One region of the Chryseobacterium sp. 'Rf worker isolate 10' genome, then DNA from elsewhere that is predicted to be linked to it. Evidence: riboswitches for the same ligand, from Rfam matches in the RefSeq annotation. Region 1 holds a riboswitch; each other region holds the start of a gene.

Region 1 (5,593 bases):
GAAGTGGAAGGCGGAAGCCTGGAAGACGACCAGAAACGAAGAGATTTCACCATCAATGCGATGGCAATTTCTTTAAATAAAGATAATTTCGGAGAACTGGTAGATCCTTTCAATGGGATTGAAGATCTTGAAAAAGAAATATTAAGAACTCCTTTAGAACCTGCTCAGACCTATTCTGATGATCCATTGAGGATGATGAGAGCGGTACGTTTTGCGTCAACTTTAAATTTTAAAATTGAGGAAAACTCTCTGCAGGCTATTCAACAGGAAGCAGAAAGAATCAAGATTGTTTCTATGGAAAGAATCATGGTAGAATTTAATAAAATTATGCTTTCTGAAAAACCTTCTGTCGGATTAAGGCTAATGGAACAAACCGGTCTTATGAAACTTGTTATCCCTGAACTGATAGAACTGAAAGGAGTGGAAGAAGTAGAGGGACAAACGCACAAGGATAATTTTTATCACACCTTAGAAGTTGTAGATAATATTTCCGTGAATACAGATAATCTTTGGCTTCGCTGGGCTGCCCTACTCCATGATATTGGGAAAGCACCTACAAAAAAGTTTGTGGAAGGAACAGGATGGACGTTTCACGGACATGAATTTTTGGGTTCAAAAATGGTAAAAACACTTTTCCAAAGATTAAAATTACCTTTGGGAAGTGACATGAAATATGTGCAGAAAATGGTAAAGCTTTCATCAAGACCCATTGCTTTGATCACTGATGATACTTCAGATGCTGCATTGAGAAGACTTTTATTTGATGCCGGAGAAAATCTGGAAGATCTTTTTACGCTTTGTAAAGCAGATATTACCACTAAAAATTCTAAAAAGCAGGAGAAATTCAAAAGAAACTTTGAATATGTAGCAGTAAAGATCAAAGAAGTGGAAGAAAAAGATCAGGTAAGAAACTTCCAGCCTCCTATTACCGGAGAAGAGATTATGGAAATGTTCAATCTTAAACCAGGCCGTGAAATTGGTATTCTGAAAGAGAAAGTAAAAGAAGCCATTCTTGAAGGTGAAATTCCTAATGAAAAGGAAGAAGCTACAAAGTTTGTGATTGCTGAAGCAGAGAAATTAGGATTAACAATCTGATTCAACAAATAAATAATACAAAAGCCCGGCGGGATGTTCCATCCCGCCGGGCTTTTTCTATACCACCTATAAAAACAAAGCCGGCCGGCTTCAAAAGAAACCGACCGGAAAAAAACACAAATGATGAAAAAATAAAAAATTATATTTTTAGAAGTATAAATTATTACGGGTTTAAGAAAGTTCCGTTAGCACCAAGACCTCCTGTTTTAACAGATCCTATTTTGCTGCCGTTAGTGGCTGAATATATTACCATTTCGCTTTCTGCTGTAAATTGCTTAACATCTGATGCAAAGATTCTTCCATCAATAACGTTAAATCCATAAAGCGTAAAATAAGGACCACCATCTGCAGCTGTTAATAATGGAGTTGTAGGAATTGTAGGTGTAGCTAAACTTGTTGTATACACTTTATTTCCAGCGCTGAAATAGATTTTATCGTTATCAATCTGAAGATTTGTAGCACTTGGAATTCCTGTCAGTGTAACTACCGGTGTCATTGCTCCTGTACTTGAAATCTTATAGATATAAGAATCTGCAGCTGTAGAAGAAACTGTGTAAACATTAGATTTGTATGAAATAGTACTGTTAATCTTACCATTCGGAACAGAAATTTCAGTTTTGCTGTCATTAGAAGTATTGATATAAGTAATCATATTTCCGAATCCTGATGTAGCATTCTGTACAAAAACATTTCCACCTGCTTCTACTGTTTTATCAGCCCCACCTGTCATAGTGATTTTGCTTACAAATGAATAGTCAGAAGCTTTATATTTCGTTACACTTGTTGCATTCGTGGAGAAATTCAGGTTGGCAACATAGATAAAGTCGTTCGCAAAAGTAATTCCTCTTGGGTTATCAATCTGGTCAGTAATTACAGCTAATCTTTTGAATGTAAAACGGTCTACGACAACAATTTTGTTTGAGTTGTTGATGACAAGATAAGCCTTGTTTCCGTTAAGACCAATAGTCTGAAGAACGTCACCAAGGATCTCTTTATTGTTGTTATATCCATATATATCGTCCTGCTTCATGCTTAAATCTCTTGTCAGGAATGTTACTTTTGCACCCTGACTATTGAAGTTACCTTCATTAGCAATAAAATATCCATTCTGGTAAGTGATCGGAGAGATTTCAAAATCCTGAGAATCACTTGTACATGAAGAAATGTTAAACAATAACATTACTGCAAATAGGACAGTTAAAAGTTTAGTTATTTTCATAATTTATTCAATTTTAATTTTTAAAAATTTATTGCTGCATACACGCTATAATTTCTTTTGGGTAAAGGATAAAAAGAAACTGTTTTATAGTAAGTATCCGTAAGATTATTCACTTTAAACCCTAGGGTATATTTTTTTGCCAACGTTGCAGAAACACCCATATTTAAAAGAAAATAAGGATCTATTGCATCTGATCTCTTTTCATCACTTGTGGTATAGGTAACCCCATTCAACAGTGCCTGAGCAAAAAATTTAAAGAAGCCATATTCATAATCTACATTCACATTTCCTCTGTGCATAGGAACGTAAGGTCTCTGCATCTTCGTTTCTTTGTCAATAGATTTTGCGTAGTAATACCCTGCATTCGCACGGATTTTATGATTTCCCAGCTGCTTGCTGAAAGACAACTGAGATTCTAGTCCGTAAGATTCTGATTTATTGACATTGAATGCCTGCCAGTAGCCTAAAGCAGTCGGAAGCCATACAATAAGATCGGTCACATTCATATAGTAAGGAGACAAGGTAAGTCTGAAATCTCCCACTTTAAATTCGTTCGTCATATCAACCTGCGTAGAAGTTTCCGGTCTCAGATCTTTATTTCCTCCCGGTTCATAATAAATATCATTGAAGGACGGATATCTGAAGTTTTTTGAAACATTAACGCTTACATCATACCATTTTGCAGCGCTCCATTTTCCAGAGAATGAGTACATAAACGGTGATTTCACATCTTCTACAAAATCTTTCTTGAATCCACCTTCAAAACGCAGGTCTTTCGTCGCAAAATACCTCAACAATCCTGATATTGAGCCAACATTTCTGCTGACACTGGATATTCCGCTTTGGTATCCTTCTCCTTTATTGACCTGAAATTCTCCGATGATATTAAAATTCCATTTTGAATTCAGGAAATAATTGAAATCATTTTTAAAGATATAATTCTTACCGGTTCCTCCGCTTGATTTAGGCTGGCTTAACGAGCCAAAATACTGGAAATTTTCTTCCGTATAAGCTGCTTTAAGGGAATTACTGAACTTCGCTTTGTTCCAGTCCCAGGAAAGAAGGCTTCTTACACTTTGAGTCTTATATTTCGTTTTTGTTCCTGTTTCTTCATACACGGGATAGTGCTGTGAAGAATCAAAAAACTGGCTTTGCCACGAAATTTTATGATCATTTGTTATTTTATAGGATGTTCCTACATTGAACGTTGTATTGTAATAATTTCCGTTTCTGTTGATGTAATTCAGATCACTTACTTCATAATTATTTTCACTTACAGAATAATTTCCTGAAGCTTTAAAACTGAACTTATCATTGCTGTAAGAACCTTTTACAAAATTATTATAGGTATTAAATGAAGCGACTTCTGAAAATAAGGAACCGTGGAACCCTTTATTAAAATCAAGGGTATTATTCAGGTGGATACTTCCCCCGATAGCACCGCTTCCATAGATTACACTTCCTCCACCAGCTTTTATTCCAATCTGATCGTAGCCAAACAAAGCAATATTATTGATATCTCCCTGCCCCAAAAAATTGGAGTTGATATTAATTCCGTTCCACACAAAAGCAGTCTGCTGCGCGGTAGTTCCTCTGAAAGATGGTGAAGAAACAGCACCACGGCCATTTTCTTTAATATAGACCTGTGACTGAAATCTTAGGAGCTCTGAAAGATTGCTGGAGTTTTTCTCGGCATCTTCTGCCGAAATTGTTTTTACGGGATGAAAAAGCTTCACCCTGTTCATCTGATTGTCGAAGACAAAAATAGTATCTATAGCTTTCTCTTGTCCAAAAAGAAAACAGCCATATGATGAAAAAAGCAGTACTAAAGATCTTTTTATATCCATACTTTTTTACTTTTCCTCCGAAAGCAATAGGTTTTTATAATTATAATCCTGGCAGGTCTCCTGACTTTCGCATTCTGCTCCTTCCCGTTTTAAACAGTGGTTTTTTGCAGAAACTTTTATTGCGATTTACAGTTGCGGGGACAGTCCGGGAGTTACACCCGATTCCCTTTTCATTCCAAAATACTGGAAACCAAAATTTTTGCAAAGATAGTTTTTTATATGTATTCGCCAAAAAACCAGCCTACGCTTAAAAAAACCTATCTTTTTAATTCAGCAGATAAAAAAGAACAGCCGCTTTCAATATTGAAAACGGCCATTCATCCCACTACTTTACTATTTATATATGTTATTTTTTAATAAACTTATAGTTCTCCTGCTTTCCTCCTTTCACAGAATATTGCAGAATATAATCTCCTTTTGACAAGGATGAAACATCAATCTGCCCTTCTACAGTATTGAATGTTTTCACCCTTTGTCCAACCAAATTATAAACTTCAGCTTTCTCTATTCTTCCTGTTCCTTTAAAATATAATATATCAGCTACCGGATTAGGATAAATACCGATATTATCTTTCTCTTTTACAGCATCGTTCACTGATAAAAACGCTGTAATATCCAGATAGAAAGCGATCATTTGACCTGAGGCATTCGTCCCTGTTCCGGCAATTTTCTTTCCGTCTTGTGAAATGGCCAAAGGAAGCCCCATTGTTACTCCATTGGTTGCAATTCCTAAGGATACGGCATAATCATTCAGATTAATCCTTCCGGTAGATGAATTCCAGATAAAGCCTTCTCCCGACATAGGAGGAGCTCCGAATGCTCTGTAAAATCCAATCACCGTTTTCCCGTCCGCCGAAATTCCTGTTGCTCCTCCTTTGAAACTGAACGAAGCATTAGGATGCGTTATATAAGTAAGTCCACTCACAGCATTCCATACATAGGGATTAGGATTTGCTGCTCCTATGATGGTATTTCCGTCTGCAGAAATTCCGCCTGCTTCTCCTACATTATTTCCGTTATTATCTGTGATAAAACTTTCTACTCCGTCCTGCCATTTTGCACCGCTTCTGATACCTGTCGGTTCATCCTGCCAACCCACAATTACTGTTCCTGCCGCATTGATGGCATTGGCTCTGGAACTGCGTCCGGGAACCATACTTCCCAAATCTACCATTCCGCTGGCTTCATCCCATTTTACAGCGTGTGCATTTGCTGCGGTAAGAAAGCCCAGACCTACAATAGTATTTCCATTGGTAGTCATTCCCCAGGTAGAACTTACACTTCCGTCCCATCCGGTAGGAACAAGCCCGCCTCTGTTTACCCAGGTAGAACTTGCTACATCATAAGTTGATATTTCATTGAATCCCGTTGCTGCATTGGTAACGGAAGAAGAGATTTTGGTTCCGTCATTCGAAACAATTGTTCTTCCGGA
Region 2 (5,593 bases), on a different contig from region 1:
GTAAGTTCCCAATCCGATCAGAAGAAGGAATAAACCTCCGATTACCCATCCGATATTTCTCAGTTTTGTTTTTGGAGAGAAGATCTTGATGCTTAATAAGCTGAAAAGGATTGCCGGAATTAAACTTCCGATTACCATCATGGCTGCCAATACTTTATCAAGTCCCTGATCATCCATGTAGAATCTGATTTCATTAGCTCCCGGGAAGTCTGTATCCATTGCGAAAAGACCAAATAATACAAATACTCCGATAATGCTTCCTACTGCCATCAATACGAAGAATCCTCCTACAATGTACTTGAATATATTCCAGATTCCACTTCCTGCATTATTGATGTAAGGCTTATTTTCGTTGTAGATTTCTCCGACCCTCTGAGTAGATTCATTGGCAAACTGCACCAATTTATTAGACTCATTCTTAAGATTGTCGAAGTTCATAGGCTTTCCCTGCATTTTCAGGAAATCTGCTGCTGTTTCAGCTTTTGGAAGTACGATCCAAAGGATTACATATAAAAGACCGATCAGTGAAGATGAGATGGCTGCTGTGAAAATTCCTAATACGAAGATTCCCAGCCAGATTGCTCTCATGGTAGTAATATCCATTCCTACATATTGAGCTAAACCTGCGCAGACCCCTGCTACTTTTTGTTTTTCCGGATCACGGAACAGTTGTTTTTTATCGGTATAGTTGGTTCCTGAATAGTTATTTCTGGCAGATGTTTTTTCAGAAAAATAAGCTTCTTCCTGTTCTTCGATTTTTTCAGGGCTTCCGATCTGTGCGATTACCTTTTCTACATCGGTATCGTTGATTACTTCACGTTTTCCTAAAGAATCTTTGAAAATCTCCACCATTCTTATTTCTATGTCATGCATTACTTCATCAGCCTCAGAAGCATCCAGAGAGCTTCTCAGAGCATTCAGGTAATCGCTGAGCTTTATATATGCGTGTTCTTCTATGGTAAAAGAAAAACCTGCGAGTCCTATTGAGAGTGTCTTGTTCATAGCTTTGTTTTTTAATTTTGTTGGGTGATTTGGTTTACTGAGGCTGTCAGCTCATTCCATGTATTTAGAAGTTCATCCAGGAAAAGTTTTCCTTTTTCTGTGATCTGATAATATTTTCTGGGTGGTCCTCCTGTAGATTCTTCCCATCTGTAAGAGAGAAACTCTCCGTTTTTAAGTCTTGTAAGAAGAGGGTAGAGGGTTCCTTCCACTACATCCAGTTTTCCTTTTTTCAGTTCGTCAATAAGATCAGAAACATACATTTCGCGATTATTGATGAGACTTAGAATACAGAATTCCAGAATTCCTTTTCGCATTTGCGCTTTGGTATTTTCGGTATTCATCTTTGATAAGTTTTGTTAATTAGTTATATTTTTAGAAAAATGCTCCTAGCTAGCTGAGCCTATTCTAATTTTACATTACAAAGATATGTAAATAAAATGGTATTATGCAATACAAAGTAGTGAAATTTTTAAAATAAATAACATAAAATACTGGTAATCAGTTCTATAATTTTATATGTGGATTTTTATGAAAATGAATTTGAGAGGAAAATGTCTAAAAAATCTCTACATTTTAAATAAAATTGGAAGAAATACGGAGCAAAAAATCATCATTATTAATTATTGCTTATTACCGATTACTTATTACTCATATTATAGCCCCGATAGCAGCGGTTACCCCACAGCGGTTTGGATTCTGGCAGGGAGCGAGGAGTATGAGCGTATAGCGGGAAACAGCTTCTCAGAAATAAATATTCTCTTATTTAAAGGATTTTAATTGTTTTAAATCTTCCAGATAATGAGTTTTGAATTTTGAGATCGGTGTTATGATTCGTATTTTTGTTAGGAAAAAAACACCTAAATCATTTACTATTACCATGAATTTATTCAATAAGTATAAGCATTTACCGGCTTTTGTTTTGCTGGGGCCTGCCTGTTTCGGACAATATCAGTTTGAGGTTAAAAACGCATCGAAGAGCTATGATGCAGTCATTCACGTGGATAATTGCTATGACGGCCGATGTAACGGAAAAGGAACTGTAGATTTGTTTGATCATAAAAACACAAAGGTGCAGACTTTTGTATCTGATGACCTGGTCCTGAATCTTAATGAAGGCGAAAAGCCAACGCAAGGGAAAATGTTTCAGCTAAAGAACGAAAACAGTCCTATAATCATTGATGACTTTAATTTTGACGGGACAGAAGATATAGCGGTAAGAAATGGTAATATGGGGAATTATAGCTCTGCTTCTTATGATGTATATGTATTCAACAGCACGAGAATGGCATTTGTGAAGAGTAAGGAGCTTACGGATCTTGCTTCCAGCTCTTTTGATATTTTTGAGGTTGATGCCAAGCGAAAACGTCTCATAGCCTATGGAAAATCTGGCTGCTGTGATATTTTTACAACGGAATATGCTGTAATTCCGAATAAAGGACTTGATAAAGTTCTGGAAAAAGAAGAAGATATGACGGTAGAAGGTCGCGTAAAGGTGATTACAAAAGAGAAGATTAATAATAAATGGGTAACCAAAACCAAGGTATATCCATCAGAACAATACAATAGAGAAAAGTAAAATGAAAATTCAGAAAGAAATAGATTTTATCCTGGCAGTGGATGCTTTGAAAAATGTACAGAGAAGAAATTATAATGCAGATGACTCCCGAAGAGAGAACACAGCAGAACATTCCTGGCAGATTATTATTCTGGCTCAGATCCTTTATCCATATGCTAAAAACCGCGCAGATATTGATTTATTAAGAGTGATAAGAATGCTCTCTATCCACGATCTTGTAGAAATAGAAGCCGGAGATACTTTTATTTTTGATGAAAAAGCAATGGTAGGAAAGTTTGAAAGAGAAAAGGCATCTGCTCAAAAGATTTTCGGAATTCTTGATGAGCCTTTACGTACAGAATTCTTTAATCTATGGCTTGAATTTGAAGATGAGAAAACGCCAGATGCTATTTTTGCATGTGGAATTGATAGAATAATGCCGTTTATCTTAAATTCCCACACTTCAGGAAAAAGCTGGACGGAAGCGGGAGTGACAGAAAAGCAAATCCGAAATATGCTTGAAAATGCGATCAGTAGAGCATCGGACGAAATGGGAGAGGCTTTTGAACTTTTATTGAGCCAAAGTCTGGAAACAGAAAAAGTGGTAAAATAGCTTTGATAAGAATACAATAAGAATCGGGCGGCCTCTGGCCGCCCGATTCTTTATTACTTATAGTATCTGGATTGGTTTCTTGAATTCGTCAATCGCTACAAAAGTAAAATCACCTACAATGGCTTTTTCTCTTTCGTAGGAATACATTTGCTCGGTATAGATCTCAACGTTTACTTTCATACTGGTTTTTCCCACGTAGGAAACTTTCCCGATTAGCTCCACAATGGTTCCGGCAGGAATAGGTTTCTTGAAATCTATCTTGTCACTGCTTACTGTTACCACTCTTTTTCTTGCAAATCGGGTAGCAGTAATAAAAGCTACTTCGTCCATCAGCTGCATAGCCGTACCACCAAAAAGGGTATCGTAATGATTGGTTGTGTTAGGGAAAACCGCTTTAAAGATACTGGTTTCGGATGCTTTAATTCTTTCTTCTGTAGTCATATATCATTATTAATTAAAGCGAAATGAAAACGATATTAAAACAACAGAACAATAACAGGAATCAAGAGAATCCCTGAAACAATCCATCAGATCAATACAACTTCAAATCGCGAAAGTTACTTGTTTAAGAAATAGGCAGGTCTCCTGACTTGTAACATCTTTTATCTCCTTCCCATGCCTCGCACAGTGGATCTTTGATAAAGATTACAGTTACTTACAGTTGCGCGACAGTCCGTGATTTTCACACGGTTCCCTTTTAATCTGCAGTGATGCAGAACCAATTTCTATGATGAATAAGCGTTAAAACTTTTCGGGGGCAAAAATAATGAATTTATTCCGGATTATGGTAAATAATCTGGCTGATTACTCTTCCTTTCTTGATGGTCCACAGCGTAGTATATCTGTTTTCTCCTGAACCGTTGATCATATAAAGAAAAATATTGTCGTTATCCAGGGAGGTTACGCCTACATTCTCAAAATCCATGGTAGGCTGGAACATATTTTTGATGGCCTCTCTTACAAAAACAGACCCTCTTCCGGGCTGCTGTACCCTGATGGATTTGATTTCAGTCATCCCTTCGGGAAGATCATTCCCGATTCCCCATGGTTTTACTTTATCAATGGTAAGCAGTTTCCCTTCTGCATCTTTTTCCTTTTTACGGTATCCCGCGTTGGAAGGGTAAACATCAATGACTACTTTGCTTCTTTGAGCAGTAGGAATTTTGGGGTCAGAATTATCTGTGAAAATAAGTGATCTTCCGTTTTTAGATTTGGAAGGAGTATAGGCCGGAAGCTGATCAATATAGGCGATACGTTCTTTATTCACCATTCCTTCTTTATCAAGAGTTTCATAACGTACAAAAGGTTTATCATCATCCTGTTTTTCGGGATATTTGATCCAGATCCACTCTGTTTCTCCGGGAGCAGGCTTTACATAAACAAATACATCACCTTTACGCATACGGATCTTGTCTACAATTTTTCTGTAGTTGTCCTTATGAACCCGTACATTGGCATATCCTTCTTCAGCCTTTACAACTCCGAAAGGAACTTTATTCTGCCCTTTTACAAAAGCTATAGATAGAATACTGAAAGCAGATAAATAGAATGCTTTGTTTATGAAAGTCATCATGAAAATTTTTTAATCCTTCAAATATATAAATTAAATGCTTTTCGGAAGATAATTATAGCGCTGCAGTTCACTTAAATCTTGTATTTGTTTCAGATGACCGCCAGAAAGCAGATATATAGAGTCAGAAATATCCAGAACATCTTTAAAGTTATGATCAGAAATAATAAATCCTTTATGAGATGATTGCTGACGGATATTTTTCTTTAATTCTTCAGTAACTTTTGGAGAAAGACTGTGAAATGGCTCGTCCAATAAAATAAAGTCTGCTTCAGAATAAATGACCATAAGAGTTTCAATAATTCTCTGTTCACCTTTGGAAAGGGTTTTAGGTTTTTGATCAAGGAAAGGTCTTACAAATTCTGAAGTAAAAAGCAACTCAGTATTTTTTTGATTACAAAAAAGAGGAATCAGATTTTTGATTTTTATATATTTGGGTAAAAAAAGATCCTGTGATAAGTAGGCAATTCTGTTTTTTCTATCGGATATGCCTTTCAGAATTTTATTATCATATTTTATAAACTGAGTATCACCATATTCTATTCCAAAGATAATTTTTAGCAGGGTTGATTTTCCGCTTCCATTTCTGCCAAGTAATCCCATGATTTGTCCTGTTTCACATCCTATATAGATATCCTGCAGAATTTTTCTTTCACTAAAAGATTTTGTTACACTATCAACATGCAGTTTACTCATAAGAACAATGTTATAATTTTTACAGCAAGACTTAATAATAGGGTTCCTGCCCAAAGAAAAGTTCTTGAAAACCCTGAATGGGCATAAAAATAATATTCGTTTTTAAATCTTAATTCATAAATAAAGTAATGGAGAGCAGGTGCAATTAAAAGAAAAC
Region 3 (5,593 bases), on a different contig from region 1:
TGCAGACCTGAACCAGTTTTTGAGCGGAGATAAGGCGCTTACTCTTGCCACCGGTAATGATATGCTGATGGGTTCGAACCAACACCTGGTAGACGTTACCAACAATCTCACAAAAATGTTTAAAGTAGATCACGTTCACAATGATTAATTTTTTTGTTAAAACGATACTGGTTCTGCTTGTATTTCTGTTGAGTTGTATTTCCTGTTCTGATGAGGTCATACAGCCACTGGAAAAAGATGAAGCGTATAACCTGCAGTTTCCTTCTTATTTCCCGGAAATGACTTTTGACAAATCAGTTAATCCTGTGACCAAAAATGGGGTAGAGTTGGGACGAAAATTATTCTATGAAGGCAGACTTTCAAGGAATAATACCATTTCATGTGGTTTCTGTCATATTCAGGAAAATGCTTTTACCCATCATGGTCACACAGTAAGTCATGGTGTTGACGATAGAATCGGAATCAGGAATGCACCACCTATTCAGAATATGGCTTTTTTGAAAAGGTATATGTGGGACGGAGTGATTCATAATCTTAATGAACAGCCTATCAGTCCGATTACAGATATCAATGAAATGGACAGTTCCATACCGGAAGCTATTTCAAAGATAAAAGACGATCAGAAGTATAAAAAACTTTTCAGAGAAGCCTATGGGGATGAAACCATTACCGGAGAAAGAATTCTGAAAGCATTGTCGCAGTTTATGGCTTCTTTAATTTCTGCAGATTCAAAATATGACAGATTTAAGCAAGGAAAAGAGCAGCTAACTTCAACAGAATCTCAAGGAATGGCTTTGTTTGGACAGAAATGTGCCTCCTGTCATAGTGGAGAACTGTTTACTGATGAGAGTTTCAGAAACACGGGAATGTATTACAATACAGAATTCAAGGATGCAGGACGTTACAGAGTTTCCCTTAATCAGGTAGACTGGATGAAATTTCGTGTTCCCAGTCTGAGAAACGTAGAATATACAGCACCTTATATGCATGACGGTAGATTTTACACTTTAGAAGCGGTACTCAATTTCTATTCAGATCAGGTGGAAGATAATGCCAATCTTGATCCTCAGCTGAAACAGAACGGTCATGTGGGAATTGCCATGAACAGTCAGGAAAAACAGTCGATTATTGCATTCCTGAAAACATTATCGGATAAAAGTTTTATATCCAATCCAAAATTTGCAGAATAATTTATAGAAAACATGAAGAAGATTATAGTGATAGTAAGTTTGATCCTGTTTAACCAGTATCAGGCAAAGACCATTAGAGACAGTGCTTATAGTGCTCCGCAAACCTTTAGCAGATTCGATTTTGATGATGATTGTGATGCCTGTGGCTGTGCGGCAGGAAACGGATCTTCCGGCTTTGAGTCTTTATTGAATCCACAATTTGTAGGAATCAAATACTTTGCTCAGCATTACAAAGCCAAAGAAAACTTATTTGTGAAAGACCTTACGCAGGATCAGTATTTCAATACTTTACAGCTTTGGGGAAAAATTCCGCTGACTAAAAAACTCAGTGTATATGCAAGTCTGCCCTTCCATTTCCATGAAAAGAAAACAATGCAGGGAGATATTAAGATTAATGGAATAGGGGATCTGAACCTAATGGGAATTTACCAGCTGATGAGTTCTAAAGATAATTTCCATCATCTGAGCGGAGGTTTGGGTGTAAAAATTCCGCTTGGAAAATTTGATGAAAAAGGAGTCTCCGGGGTCAATCCGAGTTTTCAGTTGGGAACCGGAAGCTGGGATTATCAGGCCGCTTTGAATTATAAATTTCAGAAAAACAAAGTCGCAGTATTGGTCAATACAGACTATACCATCAAAACAGAGAATAAGAAGAATTACCGCTTTGGAAACCAATGGAACTATGCTGCAACGGGTTTTTATCAAATTGCAGGAAATGAAAAATCCATTTTTTCTGTAAAGACCGGAGTTCAGGGAGAGGTTTATGCACAGAACAAACAATTTGATGAAGCCCTGCCCAATACTGCAGGAAGTGCTTTGTACGGAAAGCTGGGATTTGAAGCTTCTTATAAAAAGCTGAGTCTTGGAAGTGAGATCATGCTTCCCATGTACACGCATCTTGCAGGAGGAGATATTGAAGCAAAATCAAGGTTTAGTATTTTCCTGAATATTGGAATTTAAAGCAAAACCCTTGATAAAATCAGGTTAAAGCTCCTTCGGGAGCTTTAATTGTTTATGAATCATGATTTTAATTGGGGATTAGGAATTATTATTTATCTTTGCCGAAATTTGGTGAGCCCTAAAAAGCTCTTAAAAGGGAATCCGGTGAAAATCCGGAACAGACCCGCTGCTGTAAGCTCCGCACCAAAGTTTTTGAAGAATATATCCACTGTTTTTTTAATGGGAAGGATTTCAAAAATGGAGTAAGTCAGAAGACCTGCCAGAAAATAATCGTTTGACGCTTTCGTGGAATAAAGCTTAGGACATCAATGATTCTGTGCAGTGACAGCTGTGCTTTGTCGTTGTATTCTTACATCCATTAGCGTCTTCATGATACTAAATGAGCTAATGGCGGCAAAACTAACTACTTCTGCAATTCAAAAAACTGTTTTCACTATATTGGTGATCACATCTCAACTTTTATATTCTCAAAAAAAGAAGAATGATACTCTGAAGGAAGAATCCATTAAGGCAATCAGTCTCTACAAAAAGAATTTTAAAGAGATCCTTCCGGCACAAACCCTAGAGGGAGAGCAGCTGGAAAGACTGAACAGCCAATCTGTTGCAGATGCACTGCGGTATTTTTCAGGTGTTCAGATCAAAGACTATGGAGGATTGGGCGGTTTGAAAACCATTAATATCCGAAGTATGGGAAGCCAGCATGTAGGTGTTTTTTATGATGGAATTCAACTGGGGAATGCCCAAAACGGGCTGGTAGATCTGGGAAGATATTCTTTGGACGATCTGGAAGAAATATCATTGTATAACGGCCAGAAAAGTGAAATCTTTCAGCCGGCAAAAGACTTCGGGTCTTCCGGATCTATCTATTTACAGCCTAAAACTCCGGTATTTAAAGGAAATAGGAAAACCAATCTTGTTATAAGAGCAAAAAGTGCTTCAATTGATCTTTTCAATCCTTCATTCCGATTGGAACAGAAGATTTCAGACCGGGTTTCTGCCAGCTTCAGTGGAGAATTTATGCAGAGTGACGGAATTTACAGATTTCGATATGCCAAGAAATATCCTGATGGACAACAGGCTTATGATACCATCGCAAAGAGACAGGATTCAGACATTCGGGCAAAACGTTTTGAAACTTCTTTAAATGGAACTTTAAATAACGGAAGCTGGAACATCCGTGGTTATGGTTATATTTCAAACCGTGGAATGCCGGCTCCTATTGTGAATGGTCGTTTTGGAGGAAGAGGAGCGAGACTTTCCGATGAAAATTATTTTGTGCAGGCTAATCTGAGAAAAAAGCTGTTTCCCAAATTTGAAACACAGCTGAAAGCAAAATTCGCTTACGATTATACTCATTTCATGGATACGGTTCGTTCACAATCTATTATTTATACCGATAACACCTATATCCAGCGAGAGCTTTACCTTTCTTCATCCAATATCTATTCAATCACGCCCAATTGGGATGTCAGCCTGAGTGGAGATTTTCAGTACAATAATCTGGACGCCAATCTGGATAATTTTTCTTATCCTACCCGTTACACAACATTGGTAGCATTGGCAACAACGTATCAGTGGAACAGGTTCAAAATTCTGGGAAGCCTTTTAGGGACCTTTACTTTTGAAGAAGTAAGGAAAAACAAAAGACCGGGAGATGCCAGAGAATGGACACCTGCTGTATTTATGAGCTATCAGCCGGAAATTATTCCCGAACTTACCCTTAGAGCATTTTATAAAAGAATTTTCCGACTTCCAACCTTCAATGATTTGTATTATACCAATATCGGAAATACTTACCTGAAACCGGAATTCACCAATCAGTATGATGTAGGATTTACCTATCAGAAGAATTATAAAAATGGTTTCTTTAAAAGCTTTTATGCTAAAGCAGACGGCTATTATAACAAAGTTCAGGATAAAATTGTAGCGGCTCCTAACGGAAGCATGTTCCGCTGGCTGATGATGAACCTTGGAATGGTTGAAATCATAGGAGCCGATGTAAATCTTCAGACTGAATTACAGCTGGGACAAGTAAAGCTAAGACCATTGCTTTCCTATACTTATCAAAGTGCCAGAGATATGAGTGATCCGGAGGATACTTTCTATCGCAATCAGATTCCTTATACACCATGGCACAGCGGATCATTCACCCTGATGGCGGATTATAAAGACTGGAGTTTCAATTACAGTGCAATGTACGTAGGAGAAAGATATGACGTGAATCAGGATAATATTCAATACAATTATGTTCAGCCCTGGTATACTCACGATCTGTCTGTTCAGAAAAAATTCAATTGGGCGAGTCATCAATTTAAAGTAAGCCTTGAGATGAATAATATTTTCAATCAATACTATGATGTGGTCATCAATTATCCGATGCCAGGAAGAAATTTTAAACTTATTCTAAACTTCACCCTATGAGAAAACTAAACTTTTATTTTTTATTTATTGTATTAGCTTTTCTTACTTCATGCCGTACAGATGACATTATTGTCCGTCAGGAAGTGGTAGAAGGTCTTCCCTCAGAAAATACGGCTATAAAAGGCTTTTATATGCTCAATGAAGGGAATATGGGGAGCAATAAATGTACGCTGGATTTTTTTGATTATACCAAAGGAACCTATTACCGGAATATCTACGCAGAAATTAACCCCAATGTGGTAAAAGAACTGGGAGATGTAGGAAATGATATCAAAGTCTACGGAAGCAAACTCTATATTGTTGTGAATGTTTCCAATAAAATTGAAGTGCTGGATGCCAAAACAGCTAAGCGTATTACCTCTATTCCGCTGCAAAATTGCAGATATCTTGCCTTCAAAGACGGGAAAGCTTATGCCAGCAGCTATGCCGGGCCTGTAGCTATTAACCCCAAAGCACCGAAAGGAAAAGTAGTGGAGATTGATACCACTTCTCTTTCCATTCAGCGTGAAGTGGTAGTAGGATACCAGCCGGAAGAAATGGAAGTTGTTGGAAATAACCTATTTGTAGCCAATTCCGGAGGATACAAAGCTCCCGATTATGACAATACAGTTTCCGTCATTGATCTGAACACTTTTACAGAACTCAAAAAAATAGATGTTGCCATTAATCTTCACCACCTTAAAAAAGACAATTACGGTGATCTTTATGTAACCTCAAGAGGAGATTATTATAACGTTCCTTCCAGTTTGTATTTAATAGATGCAGCTACCGGAACTGTGAAGAAAAATTTCAATCTCTCCGTGAGCGAAATGACCATTGTGAATGATAAACTTTATTTCTACGGAAATGAATTCAATTACAATACCCACAGCTATAAAAAGAGTTTTGGAATCATTGATGTAAAAACAGAACAGATCATTGCCAACAGAATTTTTGATAAAGAATATGAAGATGCCATTAAAACACCTTACGGAATTGCAGTAAATCCGATCACAGAAGATATCTATATGACAGACGCCAGA

Evidence for each region. Region 1 has a riboswitch for cobalamin ahead of LKL37_RS13660 (TonB-dependent receptor plug domain-containing protein). Riboswitches for the same ligand answer to the same signal wherever they lie in the genome.
Region 2: linked by a shared signal. The riboswitch ahead of LKL37_RS21655 (acyl-CoA thioesterase) and the one ahead of LKL37_RS13660 (TonB-dependent receptor plug domain-containing protein) in region 1 are both predicted to bind cobalamin.
Region 3: linked by a shared signal. The riboswitch ahead of LKL37_RS17080 (TonB-dependent receptor plug domain-containing protein) and the one ahead of LKL37_RS13660 (TonB-dependent receptor plug domain-containing protein) in region 1 are both predicted to bind cobalamin.

What each region holds. Positions count from the first base shown of each region.
Region 1 covers NZ_JBOZOF010000002.1:811,654-817,246, reverse strand. Annotated here, with positions in the region: gene LKL37_RS13670 (CCA tRNA nucleotidyltransferase) at 1-1,095, shown strand, start outside; gene LKL37_RS13665 (YncE family protein) at 1,259-2,314, opposite strand; gene LKL37_RS13660 (TonB-dependent receptor plug domain-containing protein) at 2,335-4,161, opposite strand; cobalamin riboswitch at 4,195-4,371, opposite strand; gene LKL37_RS13655 (T9SS type A sorting domain-containing protein) at 4,508-5,593, opposite strand, start outside.
Region 2 covers NZ_JBOZOF010000006.1:134,437-140,029, reverse strand. Annotated here, with positions in the region: gene LKL37_RS21675 (PspC domain-containing protein) at 1-1,002, opposite strand, end outside; gene LKL37_RS21670 (PadR family transcriptional regulator) at 1,014-1,343, opposite strand; gene LKL37_RS21665 (XAC2610-related protein) at 1,880-2,578, shown strand; gene LKL37_RS21660 (HD domain-containing protein) at 2,580-3,170, shown strand; gene LKL37_RS21655 (acyl-CoA thioesterase) at 3,228-3,611, opposite strand; cobalamin riboswitch at 3,729-3,908, opposite strand; gene LKL37_RS21650 (hypothetical protein) at 3,943-4,743, opposite strand; gene LKL37_RS21645 (ATP-binding cassette domain-containing protein) at 4,774-5,436, opposite strand.
Region 3 covers NZ_JBOZOF010000003.1:599,373-604,965, forward strand. Annotated here, with positions in the region: gene LKL37_RS17065 (MbnP family protein) at 1-148, shown strand, start outside; gene LKL37_RS17070 (cytochrome-c peroxidase) at 141-1,190, shown strand; gene LKL37_RS17075 (transporter) at 1,203-2,150, shown strand; cobalamin riboswitch at 2,243-2,428, shown strand; gene LKL37_RS17080 (TonB-dependent receptor plug domain-containing protein) at 2,538-4,571, shown strand; gene LKL37_RS17085 (YncE family protein) at 4,568-5,593, shown strand, end outside.